4 regions of the Klebsiella ornithinolytica genome follow, and region 1 is predicted to be linked to each of the others. Evidence: predicted binding sites of a transcription regulator. Region 1 holds the regulator's gene; each other region holds the start of a gene.

Region 1 (2,204 bases):
AGCTGGCGGAAGCTCGCAATATGAACCGCAGCGATTTGATCGAAGAGATGCTGATGAACCAGCTGGCAACCCTGCACAGCCGGGATAAAGCCTGAAAATCCTCAAAAAAACACTTTCATGTAGCAGAGTGTGCAGTCGGGCGTGATTGCTGTTTCCGCGCCCTCCCCTGTTCTGCTATGATTGCCGTTATCTGCGGGCATTACGCCACTACCACATCATTAAGTTTCAAGAGGTTATTTTACTCATGGCAATCATCGGCATCTTTTTTGGCAGCGACACGGGCAACACCGAGAATATTGCAAAAATGATTCAGAAGCAGCTTGGTAAAGATGTTGCTGATGTTCACGACATTGCCAAGAGCAGCAAAGAAGATCTGGAAGCCTACGACATCCTGCTGCTCGGCATTCCGACCTGGTACTACGGTGAAGCTCAGTGCGACTGGGATGACTTTTTCCCGACGCTGGAAGAGGTCGACTTTAACGGTAAACTGGTTGCGCTGTTTGGCTGCGGCGATCAGGAAGACTACGCGGAATACTTCTGTGACGCGCTGGGCACCATCCGCGACATCATTGAACCGCGCGGCGCCACCATCGTTGGCCACTGGCCGACCGCGGGCTATCATTTTGAAGCCTCTAAAGGCCTGGCGGATGACGATCACTTCGTCGGCCTGGCTATCGATGAAGACCGCCAGCCGGAACTGACCAACGAACGCGTGACTCAGTGGGTTAAGCAGGTCTCTGAAGAGCTGCACCTCGAAGAAATCAAAAACGCCTGATGATTGTGCGGCGTTACCGTTAAGTTTCGCCGCATTAATAGATAGAAGCAATCAAACTAATAGCTACAAGTTTTTAACTTTTAATCACATATCTGTACAATGTCCTCTGATTTAACGAGGTCAGGTGACGTAGTTTGTAGCTGGGACCTCGTTTTTGACAGCATACAAGGCCCGATACTTGCAGTTTTCATTTAACGATGGCAGTTCTATAATGAGACGCATTGCATCGGGTGATTCTCTGTATTACTTCCGCTGATGGAAGTAGATCGTTTAGCAACAGGACAGATTCCGCATGACTGACAACAATACCGCATTAAAGAAGGCTGGCCTGAAAGTCACACTTCCACGATTAAAAATCCTGGAAGTCCTGCAGGAACCGGATAACCATCACGTCAGTGCGGAAGATTTATACAAGCGCCTGATCGACATGGGTGAAGAGATTGGTCTCGCTACCGTTTATCGCGTGCTGAACCAGTTTGATGATGCTGGCATTGTGACTCGCCACAACTTCGAAGGCGGTAAATCTGTTTTCGAACTGACCCAGCAGCACCATCACGATCATCTTATTTGTCTCGATTGTGGCAAAGTGATCGAATTCAGCGATGAGTCTATCGAAGCGCGTCAGCGTGAAATCGCCCACCGCCACGGCATCCGTCTGACCAACCACAGTCTGTACCTTTACGGTCACTGTGCGGAAGGCGACTGCCGCGAAGATGAACATGCACACGACGCGCTGGAAAAGTAATTTCCCACCGCGTGGACCACAAAAAGCCAACCTGACGGTTGGCTTTTTTTATGTGCAAACGCCTACCCTTTTCTGCGCGCGGTATGCTCGTCGAAAGCACGGGTAAACGGTTCCTCATCCCAGCGGTTTGCCAGCGCTTCTCGTACCAGAGCCTGTTGGGTTTTCGGTACCATTCCACCTAATGGTGGGTCGGTATCAAGATTGGTGGGGAATGCGTAGCCCCGGGCAGCCACGGCAATCAGTGCCTGAACATCGCCACAGGATTGCGCGCCATGCAAAACGCCTGATGGTTAACATCAGGCGTTTTTACTGACAGGAGCTGGCGCCCGCGATCAGGGCCTGGTGTTGTTGCTGCGAATCTCTTTCCAGATACGATCGCAACGCGCTTTCACCGCCTGGTCATTGCCGGTACGGGTCGCCTGAATACACTGTTGGTAATCCAGAACGCGCACGCTTTCCTGGCTGGCAAACGCCTGATGCTGTTTATCTTCTTTCAGCACGTCGAGAACGCTCTGGCAGGCCTGAACCTTATCCGGATTCCCTTCCGCCGTATTGATACAGGCGCTGTAAGCATCTTTTAGTTTCGTATCTTCTTTTGGCGCGGGGGACTGCGTACAGGCTACCAGGCCCGATGCCATAACCGCGATGAGCAATAGCTTCTTCATAATTGACCTCTCAGGTTTG
Region 2 (2,204 bases), 110 kb from region 1:
ATCCCCGGCGTACAGGTTGCCCTGGCGGCTGTAGCCCGCCTCAAACTCCAGCGAGTTCATCGGTGCAAAATCCCAGCGTACGACGCCGTTGATATTTTTGTTCTCCACCCCTTCACGGCCGGCCGGTAGCGTATCGGCGTAAATACCGGTACGTTCTGACTGATGGCCCTGGTTGATATCCCAGGCATCGGCCTGGGTTTTATCGAGGTTGCCTAACAGGCGGAAACTGAAGTCGCCGCCCAGCGGGCCGTTCAGGCTGAAGTTGGTGCGTTTGGTGGAGCCTTCATCTTTGTGCTCCGGGGCGTTCATGTAGGTGTTCCATGAACCGTGCCACTCGTTATCACCTTTTTTGGTGATGATATTGACCACGCCGCCCGCGGCGCCGTTGCCGTAGCGTACCGCCGCCGGTCCACGAATGACTTCAATGCGCTCAATCAGCTCCGGTGGGACCCAGTTGGTATCGCCGCGGGTATCGCGCTCGCCGCGCCAGCCCAGGCGGATGGAGTTACGGCTGGTGACCGGTTTGCCATCAATCAGGATCAGGGTATTTTCCGGGCCCATGCCGCGGATATCAATCTGGCGGTTGTTACCGCGCTGGCCGCTGGTGGAGTTGCCGGTCAGGTTAACGCCCGGCATGGTGCGGATAATTTCGGAGACATCGCGAGCGGGGGGACGTTTACGAATTTCCTCGGCGGTGATCGTCGATACGCCCGGCGCCTGCAGGTTTTGTTCGGCGGCAGTAACCACCATCGTCTCTTCGGTAGCCGTTTTTTTACTGTCGAGGGTCTCTTCCGCACACAGCGGGAAGGCGACCCCATAAATTCCCAGATTGACCAGCAAGGTCAAAGATTTGATCTTGTTATTCATTTTACGTCCTGCTTTCCGTTGCCGCATGCCCCTGAAACCCCTTCCCACCGGGAGGGGAGGCGGCAGAAATGTGGTCAGTAGAGGGCGAAGGCATTCCATCGCTGACCAAATGGCCCTTTCTGACATGTGTAATTAGAAGTGACTCTTCCCAAAGCGCGGTAATACGCTATTGCAAATGCAAATAGTTATCAATAATATTATCAATAAAAATTACGTTTATTGAGAAAAATCACGGTAAACATAGGGTTAATGACGGAATGTTAATGACAGGAAGTGATGACTGGTGGCAGGGGATCTCCGGTCCGCAGGCTGAGGCCGTTGGCGATGGCTATCGGGTGACCTTCTGGTGGCGAGATCCGGCGGGCAGCGAAGAGACCTCGTTGACGAAGCGGGTGTGGATTTACATCACCGGCGTCACCGACCATCATCAAAATGCCGTGCCGCAAACCCTGAAGCGCGTGCCCGGTACCGATGCCTGGCAATGGCAAACCACGCTGTCGCCCGCCTGGCGCGGCAGCTACTGCTTTATTCCCTCCGATCGCGATGACGATTTTGCCCCTGAGATTTTCAACGGCGGTAGCCCGGACCGTACGCTGCTGCGGGAAGGCTGGCGCAGACTGCTGCCGCGGGCGATAGCCGATCCGTTAAACCCGAAAAGCTGGAAAGGCGGACGCGGCCATGCGGTTTCGGCGCTGGAGCTGCCGCTGGCGCCGGAACAACCCGGCTGGTCGCTGCGGAATACACCTTATCAACCGCCAGTGTGCATTGAATGGCACAGCGCCCGGCTGGGTAACACGCGGCGGATATGGGTTTACACCACCGGTGAGGCCGTTGCCGCAGAGCGTCCGCTGGCGGTACTGCTTGATGGCCAGTTCTGGGCCGAGAGTATGCCGGTTTGGTCCGCACTGGCCGGGCTGACGCGCGAGGCAAAACTGCCGCCTGCGGTCTATCTGCTGATTGATGTTATCGACAACGAACACCGGAGTCGGGAGCTGCCCTGTCACGCCGATTTCTGGCTGGCGGTGCAGGAAGAGCTACTGCCTCGGGTACACCAAATCGCGCCTTTTAGCGACCGCGCCGATCGCACCGTGGTCGCCGGTCAGAGCTTTGGCGGCCTGGCGGCAATGTTTGCCGCGCTGTACTGGCCGCAGCGCTTTGGCTGCGTGCTGAGTCAGTCTGGTTCCTACTGGTGGCCGCATCGCGGTGGCGCGCAAACCGGCCTGCTGATCGAACGCCTGAGCCAGGGCGTGCTCCGCCCCCACGGCCTGCGAATCTGGCTGGAAGCCGGAGAGCGTGAGCCGCTTATTTTTCGCGCCAATCAGGCGCTTTTATCACAA
Region 3 (2,204 bases), 2.3 Mb from region 1:
CTGCCCCGGCCGCGCTAACGCCTGCCGGGGTTTTTCCGCTACCTTCTACGCCCCAATCAGCACCGACAGCATGCTCAGCGATCCCATCTCCATCCCTTCCACCGGAATAGTTATCGGCTCTTCACCGTCCCAGGTACCCAGAACGTAGAGCAGCGGCAGGAAGTGATCCGCCGTCGGATTAGAAAGCGATCCGCCCTCATGCGCCAGATAGTTCACCAGCGGATGCTCTGCAACCGGTCCCTTCCAGCTCAGGTTGGTCTTGACGTAGTCATTAAATGATTCCGCCCACGGGTAAGGCGTGCTCTCGCCATGCCAGCGTGCCGTTCTCAGGTTATGCACCACGTTACCGCTCGCCACCAGCATGATACCTTCATCGCGTAGCGCCGCCAGCTTACGTCCCATTTCCATATGCCAGGCTGCCGGTTTGGTGCTGTCGATGCTCAGCTGCACCATCGGGATATCCGCATCGGGGTACATTTTTATCAGCACGCCCCATGAGCCATGATCGAAGCCCCAGGCTTCTTTATCCAGGGTCACGGGCACCGGCGCCAGCAGCTCAACCAGACGCTGCGCCAGTTCAGGAGAACCGGGAGCCGGGTAATGCGTATCGTACAGCGCCTGCGGGAAGCCGCCAAAATCGTGGATCGTCTTCGGCGTTTCCATAGCCGTGACGCCGGTACCGCGAGTAAACCAGTGCGCAGAGACTACAACGATAGCTTTTGGCCGCGGCAATGTTTCGCCCAGCTGCCGCCAGGCGCGGGTATAGACGTTATCTTCCAGCACGTTCATCGGGCTGCCGTGGCCTAAAAACAACGCTGGCATTCGGGTACGGGACATGGTGATATCCTTAAACAGAGGAATTGTGATGCCTCAACATTACGCTTTTTTGCATCAGGATAAACTCAGATAAGCATGATGATGATCGTCAGAAAATTTGAATGTAATTCGCTGTAAAGGGTCGCATCGCCCTCTCGTCGTGAGCTGATAATCTGGATATCATTAATGATAATCATTATCAAAGGAAATGAATAATGTCGTCACCCTTAATATTGACGCTGCTGGCGGGTAGCGCCACATTCATCGGGGCTATTTTTGGCGTCCTGGGTCAGAAGCCATCCAACCGGCTGCTGGGATTTTCCCTGGGCTTTGCCGCGGGTATCATGCTGCTTATCTCGCTGATGGAGATGCTGCCCGCCGCGCTGAACGCGGAGGGCATGTCGCCGCTGCTCGGTTACGGCATGTTTGTCATCGGCCTGCTGGGATACTTTGCGCTTGACCGTATGCTGCCCCACGCGCATCCGCAGGATCTAATGTCGCCGGGTATGCCGCGTCCGCGTAACCTCCGCCGAACCGCCATGTTGTTGACTCTGGGCATCAGCCTGCACAACTTTCCGGAAGGGATCGCCACCTTTGTAACGGCCAGTAATAACCTCGAGCTGGGCATGGGCGTCGCGCTGGCGGTCGCTTTACACAATATTCCCGAGGGGCTGGCGGTGGCCGGGCCGGTTTATGCCGCCACCGGTTCACGGTATAAGGCGGTACTCTGGGCAGGGCTTTCCGGTATGGCGGAAATTCTCGGCGGCCTGCTGGCCTGGCTGATCCTCGGAAGTCTGGTGTCACCGGTCATAATGGGCGCCATTATGGCCGCCGTTGCCGGGATCATGGTGGCGCTGTCGGTCGATGAGCTGATGCCGCTGGCAAAAGAGATCGATCCGCAGAGCAACCCAAGCTATGGCGTACTGTGCGGCATGTCGGTGATGGGATTAAGTCTGGTTGCGCTGCAGGCAATGGGCATTGGCTGATGGCAAAAACAACAAAGCCCACGCTGAGGTGGGCTTTGTCATGAGGCGGGGCCAGAATCAGCTGGCTTTGCGCTCATGTGCGCGGCGATAGGCCACCAGATCTTCAATGGTGACCACGGCCATATTCTGCTTCTGTGCGAACGCAATGCACTCTGGCGCCCGCGCCATAGTGCCATCGTCGTTCGTCAGTTCACACAGCACGCCAGCCGGCTTAAAGCCCGCCAGCGTCACCAGATCGATGGTCGCTTCAGTATGACCACCGCGGGTCAACACGCCGCCCGGCTGCGCACGCAGCGGGAAGACATGGCCTGGACGGTTGAGATCGGAAGGTTTAGCGCCGTCGGCAATGGCCGCGCGCACGGTGGTCACGCGGTCAGCGGCGGAAACGCCGGTGGTGACGCC
Region 4 (2,204 bases), 1.7 Mb from region 1:
ATCCTCATTGCCGTCGGTGGTGAGGATATAGATATTGAGCACTAAAGAAGACGCAAAATAAAAGCTGCCACGTTCACTGGCAGCTTTTTTTATGAGGCTGACATCAGCCGCTCAAGGCTACCGGTATATGACCCCAGGATAACTCAGGGCATATCGGGAGCGGGAACGACTTCCACGCGCACTTCATAATGTTTCGCGCTACCTGTCGGGATCAGCGCGGTCAGTTTATTAATGGTCTCAACCGGGTTATCGGTGGCAACCGTTGCAGAGAATAATACCGGTTTTCTCGGCGGGAATGGCGGCAGAGGCATAGGCATTGGACCACGCCCTTGCGGCATGTCCATCACCGGCTGTCCGGCATTATTACCGGCGGGAGCAGGGCCGTCATTTTTATCTGCCGCAAATGCACTGGCCGCGACAATTGACGCGGTGGCTAACAGAGCAATGATTGTTCCTTTCATCTTCGTTACCTCGTTGGAATGTGGCTGGAATCTTAGAGGCAAGGTCATTGACGAACAATCCCACGGCGGGCGAATCCTCCAAAACTCCTCATTTCATAACGAATGTGAAGCTCCGGCGTGGCAGGCAGGGTTTGTGGCTGGCTTAGTTCAGCAGTACGCTCATCACCAGCAGTACCACCATGCACATCGACATAATACTGATATCTATCATCCTGTACGGACAAACTCCAGGTAAGCAGTGCCTCCGACACAGGGCCGAAAACTGTAGGAAATTTAGGCGGGAATTGTACATCAATTTACCAGTAGAGAAAAAACCTTTATTCCTGGTTTTTGTCCGAATTTAACATGATAACCGCTTCGCTTTACCGGATAACAAATAGCCATCCAGAAGGATGGTTATAGATAATGCTAAAGGGGTAGATCCGATAGCGCCTTGTCGTCGTCCGGTACAAATAACAAGCTATTGATTTGACAGTAAGTGCTACGGATGCTGAATGGACTCTTTTCGATTTCAAAAATAGGTATTTCCGATGCACCTTTCCCATTGCCCGCCATACCTCCGCAAAACACTAAATAACTTATTATTTATCAATATATTAAATTACAAAATAGTCACCTGATAACCTGCGGGGGAGGGTCTATGCTTATAAAAAGCGAGATAAAAGGGTTCGCAAGGGGAATATCCCTTCTCCGGCTGGGTTGAAGTGATAATCGTTATCATTAACATGGTCGTATGCCCTTATGGCGCTAACCAATGAGGTAGAGCGATGGAATTAGATACAGGAACCTTCAATCCCGATGAATTTAGCTGGCGGGGTCTGATGATGACCCCAGCGGCAGCCGCCCATATTCGCGATCTGGTGAGTCAACAGCCCGATAAGCAGGGGTTGCGTCTGGGGATCAAAACCAGCGGCTGCGCCGGGTTTGGTTACGTACTCGAGTTGATTGCCGAGCCGGCAGAAGACGACCTGCTGTTTGAGCGCGACGGGGCGAAACTCTGGGCACCGCTGCAGGCTATGCCGTTTATCGATGGGACGGAGCTGGATTATGTTCGGGAAGGATTAAATGAAATCTTTAAGTTTCATAACCCGAAAGCACAGCACGAATGTGGCTGCGGCGAAAGCTTTGGGGTTCAGGCGGAGTAACTATGTCTCGTAATACTGAAGCAACTGACGATGTCAAAACCTGGTCCGACGGGCCGCTCAATTATAAAGAAGGCTTTTTTACCCGCTTAAAGACCGATGAGCTGGCGAAAGGCATCAACGAAGAGGTGGTGCGCGCCATTTCCGCCCGCCGCAACGAGCCCGAGTGGATGCTCGAATTCCGGCTAAAGGCATATCACGCCTGGCTGGAGATGGAGGAGCCGCACTGGTTGAAAGCGCATTATGAAAAGCTCAACTACCAGGATTACAGCTATTACTCGGCGCCGTCCTGCGGTAACTGCGACGACACCTGCGCTTCTGAGCCTGGTGCGGTGCAGCAAACCGGCCCCGGCGCCTATCTGACTCAGGAAGTCGAAGAGGCCTTTAACCTGCTGGGCGTGCCGGTACGCGAAGGGCGTGAAGTCGCGGTTGATGCGATTTTCGACTCCGTCTCGGTAGCGACAACCTACCGGGAAAAACTGGCGGAGCAGGGGATTATTTTCTGTTCGTTTGGTGAAGCGATCCACGACCACCCGGAGCTGGTGAAGCAATATCTTGGCACCGTGGTGCCGGGGAATGACAACTTTTTTGCCGCCCTCAA

The links. Region 1 encodes Fur, which represses iron uptake genes when iron is present. Its sites were predicted from a motif close to ATAATAATGAGAACNACTATCAA; they were not measured.
Region 2: the regulator Fur is predicted to act here: its motif matches at 1,043-1,065, upstream of fes (enterochelin esterase).
Region 3: the regulator Fur is predicted to act here: its motif matches at 997-1,019, upstream of zupT (zinc transporter ZupT).
Region 4: the regulator Fur is predicted to act here: its motif matches at 1,166-1,188, upstream of sufA (Fe-S cluster assembly scaffold SufA).

Annotation. Positions count from the first base shown of each region.
Region 1 covers NZ_CP130153.1:3,949,639-3,951,842, forward strand. The annotation lists gene ybfE (LexA regulated protein) at 1-95, shown strand, start outside; gene fldA (flavodoxin FldA) at 245-775, shown strand; gene fur (ferric iron uptake transcriptional regulator) at 1,068-1,520, shown strand; gene Q1L34_RS18880 (hypothetical protein) at 1,583-1,798, opposite strand; gene Q1L34_RS18885 (ChiQ/YbfN family lipoprotein) at 1,853-2,185, opposite strand.
Region 2 covers NZ_CP130153.1:4,057,747-4,059,950, reverse strand. The annotation lists gene Q1L34_RS19395 (TonB-dependent siderophore receptor) at 1-867, opposite strand, end outside; gene fes (enterochelin esterase) at 1,125-2,204, shown strand, end outside.
Region 3 covers NZ_CP130153.1:694,102-696,305, reverse strand. The annotation lists gene ygiD (4,5-DOPA-extradiol-dioxygenase) at 46-837, opposite strand; gene zupT (zinc transporter ZupT) at 1,032-1,802, shown strand; gene ribB (3,4-dihydroxy-2-butanone-4-phosphate synthase) at 1,860-2,204, opposite strand, start outside.
Region 4 covers NZ_CP130153.1:2,206,058-2,208,261, forward strand. The annotation lists gene Q1L34_RS10300 (hypothetical protein) at 144-461, opposite strand; gene sufA (Fe-S cluster assembly scaffold SufA) at 1,229-1,606, shown strand; gene sufB (Fe-S cluster assembly protein SufB) at 1,609-2,204, shown strand, end outside.